DNA from 2 places in the Rothia sp. 27098_8_161 genome. Region 2 is predicted to be linked to the other one. Evidence: predicted binding sites of a transcription regulator. Region 2 holds the regulator's gene; the other holds the start of a gene.
The links. The regulator HspR, encoded in region 2, represses chaperone genes until heat shock. The targets are predictions, from matches to a motif close to AAGTTGAGTCNNNNNGACTCAACTT.

Region 1 (3,103 bases), on a different contig from region 2:
TGACCTCAGCTGCCTCCTTCGTTGAATACAATCTACTCATGAGTGCCTTAGTTGTTGTTACGTCGCTGAGCAATCAGATTGGTGAAGTAATCCACCGTGCCGGTTGCCTCGTGATCAAAGAACAATGACGCCCCGGCGTCCAAACCTGCGATAGTGGCCATATCCGCCTCAGTCAGAGCGAAATCATCAATCGCGAAGTTCTGCTGCATCCGCTCCGGGTGTACTGACTTGGACAGTGCCACAATCCCACGCTGATACAGCCAGCGCAACACCACTTGTGCCACTGACTTACCGTACTGCTGGCCAATACCAGTCAACACTGGATTGTCGAACAAGCCTGAGCGGCCTTCACCAAAGGGTGCCCACGCTTCAACGGTAACTCCGAGCTTTTGCAGCTCAGCAACCCGCTCTACCTGCTGATGGAAGGGGTTAATCTCAATCTGGTTAACCACCGGATAGACGGCGTTGAACGAACCCAGATCGTGCAGGCGAGCTGGAGTAAAGTTAGCGACCCCGATGGAGTGAATCAGCCCATCCGCCTGGGCTTGCTCCAGGGCCCGCCAGGAACCGTAAACATCATTGAACGGCTGATGCAACAGCATCAAATCCACATATTCAAGCCCCAGCTTCTCCAGAGAAGCCTTCACACTGGCATAGGTGGCATCCTCACCATAGTTGTCCAACCAGACCTTCGTGGTGACGAACAGTTCACTGCGGTCGATCCCGCTGCGACGGATACCCTCACCTACGGTCTCCTCGTTGAAGTAAGACTGTGCGGTATCGATATGGCGGTAGCCGACTTCAATAGCCTGAGCCACCGCGTCAGCAGTCTGCTCGGCTGGAATCTGGAAAACTCCGAAACCCTGAGCGGGGATGGAACGACCATTAGACATGGTCAACGCGTCAAGCATGACACTCTCCTTCTTCAGTCAATGAATGGAACATAATCATCTAACAACTTGGGAGCGGCTCCCAAGCAAATCCAGCGAGAGTCTGCTCCGCATAACAATGCAGTTTTGACTGGGGCTTTTGTTCGGGGTCAGGGGGTGTGAGGTGGGGCGAAAAATACGAAAATTTTTTTTGCAGGAGGCTTGCGAAACATAGTTGAGTGGAGTAGACTCAAGTTATATAATGCAGTGGCGCATAGGATAAGCCCCTCGAAATACGAAAGGAACACCATGGACAACAAGTTCACCACCAAGAGTCAAGAAGTCATCTCGGCGGCAAATACTAACGCTCAAACCGCCGGCAACCCCACTATTGAAACTGCGCACATCCTCAAGGCCCTCATGGACCAGCGCGAAGGCGTCGCCGTAGCAGTCCTCAAGGCTGCAGGCCTGGATGTGGACGCTATCTCCGAGGCGGCATCCGCTGAAATCAAGAAGTTGCCGAAGGCATCCGGTGCCTCCGTGCAGAATGCTTCCCTTAGCCGTGCAGCGCTCTCTGCTCTGCAGGCGGCACAGACCCGTGCCCAGGGCTTTGGAGATACCTACGTTTCTACCGAAATGATTCTGCTGGGCATTGCCAGCGGCACCGATAGCACCGCAACCGCAATGCACAAGCTCGGCGCTACCGCAGAGCTCATCGCACAGACCATCCCCAACGTCCGAGGAGACCGCACCGTGGACACCCCCGACCCCGAAGGCACCTTCCAGGCGCTCGAAAAATACGGCACCGACCTGACCGCCATTGCCCGCGCAGGCAAGCTAGACCCAGTCATCGGCCGCGACTCTGAGATTCGCCGCGTCGTGCAGGTGCTCTCCCGCCGCACCAAGAACAACCCCGTTTTGATTGGTGAGCCCGGTGTCGGTAAGACCGCCGTCGTGGAAGGCCTGGCGCAGCGCATGGTTTCCGGCGACGTGCCCGAATCTCTGCGCGGCAAGACCCTCATCAGTCTGGACCTGGGCTCCATGGTCGCAGGCGCAAAGTACCGCGGTGAATTCGAGGAACGCCTGAAGGCAGTCCTCGAAGAAATCAAGAAGTCCGAAGGTCAGATCGTGACCTTCATCGACGAGATTCACACCGTCGTCGGTGCTGGCGCATCCGAAGGCTCCATGGATGCAGGCAACATGCTCAAGCCCATGCTTGCCCGTGGTGAGCTGCGCCTGATCGGTGCCACTACCCTGGATGAGTACCGCGAGAACATCGAGAAGGACCCCGCACTGGAGCGCCGCTTCCAGCAGGTGTACGTGGGCGAGCCCAGCGTCGAGGACACCATCGGTATTCTGCGTGGCTTGAAAGAACGCTACGAGGCACACCACAAGGTGCAGATTGCTGACTCCGCGCTGGTTGCCGCAGCAACCTTGTCCAACCGTTACATTCCCTCCCGTCAGCTGCCGGACAAGGCAATTGACCTGATCGACGAGGCAGCATCCCGCCTGCGCATGGAAATTGACTCCGCACCGGAGGAAATCGACCAGTTGCGCCGCGCCGTGGACCGCCTCACCATGGAGGAACTCGCGCTTGCCGGCGAAACCGATCCCGCATCCGTGGAGCGTCTGGAAGCGTTGCGCAAGGACATGGCAGACAAGAAAGAACAACTCGACTCCCTCAACGCCCGTTGGGAAGCCGAGAAGACGAACCTGAACCGCGTGGGTGACCTCAAGACTGAGATTGACGAGCTGCGCTCCCGCGCCGAGGTGGCACAGCGTGAAGGTAACCTTGCTGAGGCATCCCGCCTGCTCTACGGCGAGATTCCCGCAAAGCAAGCCGAACTGGAGGAAGCACAGCGTGCCGAGGACCGCGCTAAGAACGAATCCATGGTCTCCGAAGAGGTCACCGCAGACGATATCGCTGAGGTTATCTCCTCCTGGACCGGTATTCCTGCAGGTCGCATGATGCAGGGCGAATCTGAGAAGCTGCTCGAAATGGAGAAGCGCATCGGTACCCGCCTGATTGGTCAGGAAGACGCAGTGGTAGCTGTCTCTGACGCTGTCCGCCGCGCCCGTGCTGGCATCTCCGACCCGGATCGCCCGATTGGTTCCTTCCTGTTCCTTGGCCCGACCGGTGTCGGTAAGACTGAGCTGGCTAAGGCACTGGCTGAGTTTCAGTTCGATGACGAGCGTGCCCTGGTACGCATCGACATGAGTGAATACTCTGAGAA
Region 2 (3,103 bases):
CCTGATGACCATGTACTTCCGCAACCCGGATATGCACGACGCAACCTTCCGCCCCACCCAGGACGGCCAGCAGCTCGCAAACAACATCGTGCTGCTCGGCGCAGGCCTGGCACTGCTGGGCTCCAAGAAGTAAGCCCCACACGCTAACTCACTCAGACGACCTCACGAAAGTGCGGCGGGAACAATAATCGTTCCCGCCGCACTTTTGTCTGCGCGTTGAATTTCTGTATTTCTCAGACCGGCATACGCCCGACTAGTTCAGCGTCACGCCCGGCTGGTTCAGCGTCACGCCAGCCCCACACACCACGAAACCGCACGGTGTAGCGGCGCTACGCTATTCTTTTAGGTATGTCTACTGAGAACACACAGCCTACCCAGGCACCCGAATCTACCGAAGAAAAGGCCAAGAAGCCGGTTCCCGAGGAATTCTTCCGCCAGCCCTACTCCTTCGTCCGCCGCGGCGATCGCCTCACCGCGCGCCGTCAGAAGGCGTGGGACACCTACTCCCCCACCCATGTGCTGGACATCCCGCGCCTGCGCACCGATACTTCCGTAGCCCCCGAGGCGACTTTCGACCCGGTCAAGATTTACGGCCGTAAGGCGTACCAGGTCGTCGAGATTGGTTCCGGTCTGGGAGAGGCAATCGTGCACCGCGCAGTTGAGGTGCCCGAGGCAAACTTCCTTGCCGTTGAGGTGTACACCCCCGGCATCGCAGACCTGCTGCTGAAGATGGGTAACGCCGGCGTGGAGAACGTGCGTGTGGCTCAGGCGAACGCACCCGAGCTGCTCGACAACATGCTTGAGGAGAACTCCGTGGATGAGCTGTGGGTGTTCTTCCCGGATCCCTGGCACAAGTCCCGCCACCACAAGCGCCGCCTGGTGTCCCCGGCGTTTGCTGATAAGGTTGCGCGTGTGCTCAAGCCCGGCGGCATTTGGCGTCTGGCGACTGACTGGGAGGAGTATGCCCTGGTCATGCGTGAGGTTCTGGAGGCGCACCCCGACTTTGAGAACGTGAACCCAGGCGCCGGTGCGACCGAGGAGGATCCGCTGGGTGGCTGGGCTCCGCGTTGGGAGGGTCGTACTCTCACCAGCTTTGAGCGTAAGGCTCAGGAGGCGGGCCGCCGCGCGCACGATCTGACTTACCGCCGCAAGTAAGCGGAGCAGCGCTAGCAAGAGTTACCGCCATGTGATTTCCCGCCGCCGCGCAAAGTGCATACGTTAAAGAAGGTGAGGCTCCCCGATCATTCGGGGAGCCTCACCTTCTTGTGTGTGGGTCTAAGTGCATGCGGGCGGGGGTCTACCCTACCTCGCTCGCACAACGCTAAGACGCACAAGCCTATATGGGTGGCTGACTAGCGCAGATGGGCCAGAACAGCCGAGCCGTTTATCCTAGCCTAACAGGTTAACGCGGCTTACGGTAGAGAACCACCGCCGAAGAACGCCGACGAGGCGCCGGGCGGGTACCGCGGGCAATATGCACCACATCGCCACTGGTACCGGCGGCGAACACGCGCTCCGCCATGCCCAGCTTCACCTTCGCGTCCTCAACCTGACGCTGCAACGCCGCGATCTGCTCCTGTTGCTGCTCCACGAGGGATTCCAGCTCAATAATGCGGCGAATACCTTCCAGGGAGACACCCTCCTGCGAGAGCTGCTGAATCTGCTGCAGACGGTTCACATCACGCTGCGAATAGCGGCGCGCCTTACCCGGCGCACGCGAAGGCTGGACCAGGCCAATACGGTCGTACTGGCGCAGAGTCTGTGGGTGCATGCCGGCCAGTTCAGCCGCCACAGAAATCACGAAAACCGGGCGGTCCACACTGTGCAACGGCTTGCCGCTACGGGACTTAGATGATGATTCTCGAGATGCCATGGTTTACTTAGCCTTCTTCAACAGATCCTTACGCGGGTTCTCCTGCGGTGCCAGTTTTACGAATTTATCGAATGCTTCCTGCGCCTCTGCGCTCAGCTCGGTGGGGAGTACGATTTCGGGGATGACCAGCAGGTCGCCGTCGCCGCCCTTAGCCTTGAAGCCGCGGCCCTTAGCGCGCAGTCGGCGGCCGACCTGGCCGGGTGCCAAGCGCAGTTTCACAGTGGATGCGTCGGGCAGGGGCACCTCAATCACGGCGCCGTCGACGGCCTCGGCGAGGGTGACGGGTGCGCGCAGAATCAGGTTGTTGCCCTCGCGGGAGTACACGGAATCTTCAGAAACGCGCACGGTGACCTTCAGGTCACCGCCGCGCAGGCCCTTGCCGCGCAGTCGAACCTTCTGACCGTCCTTGATACCTGCGGGGATGCGTGCCTCGGTGTGGGAGCCGTCCGGCAGGAACACAGTCACGGTCGCGCCGGTGTATGCCTGGGCGAGGCTGATGCGGGTGCTGGTAGTACTTTCTTCGGGTGCTGCGTGCTGTGCGCCGCCGAAGCCGCCACCACCCATGCCGCCGAAGTCTGCGCTGGTGAAGCCTGCGGAGCGTCGGGAGCCGCCGGCACTGCCACCGAAGAGGCCGCCGAGCAGGTCGTCAATGTTGATCCCTGCGCCGCCGTTGCTGAAGCCACCGAATGCGTCCGCGCCGGGGTAACCGGTGTAACCGCCACCGCCGAAACCCCCCATGCCTGCGGCACCGTAGCGGCGGATCTGGTCGTACTCTTCGCGCTGCTTCTTATCGGAGAGCACATCGTATGCTTCCGAGATTTCCTTGAACTTCTTCTCTGCTGCGGCGTCGCCGGGGTTAAGGTCCGGGTGGTACTTGCGTGAGAGCTTGCGATACGCCTTCTTAATGTCGCTTTCGCTGGCATCTTCGCTAACACCTAGGGTCTTGTAGAAGTCGTCAGTTATCCAGTTTTCGCTTGCCATGTTGTGTTTCTCCTTCGTGCGGTGATGCGCCGCCCTCCTCGGTTACGGGACGGCTTGCAGGGGCACCGCGTGCTTGTCTTAATACTCTATATAAAAGTTTAGTCTACTTGACTCAATTTTGAAAGGGCTGAGCCAAAAAAATAGCACCCCTACAAGCCTGTTAACCGCCGCCACAGCTCGCCGAAACCCACGCCAACACCGGGCATAGCGAGCCAGGCAAACATCAGGGCGGGTACTCCCCCATCAGGG

Region 1: a site for HspR is predicted at 1,102-1,126, ahead of clpB (ATP-dependent chaperone ClpB). Genes of this name have one in related genera too.

Annotation. Positions count from the first base shown of each region.
Region 1 is NZ_JAPWAL010000009.1:9,255-12,357, reverse strand. It holds gene O3648_RS04635 (MerR family transcriptional regulator) at 1-31, opposite strand, end outside; gene O3648_RS04630 (aldo/keto reductase) at 48-911, opposite strand; gene clpB (ATP-dependent chaperone ClpB) at 1,179-3,103, shown strand, end outside.
Region 2 is NZ_JAPWAL010000006.1:43,299-46,401, reverse strand. It holds gene O3648_RS03830 (hypothetical protein) at 1-133, shown strand, start outside; gene trmB (tRNA (guanosine(46)-N7)-methyltransferase TrmB) at 349-1,155, shown strand; gene O3648_RS03820 (heat shock protein transcriptional repressor HspR) at 1,403-1,873, opposite strand; gene O3648_RS03815 (DnaJ domain-containing protein) at 1,877-2,854, opposite strand.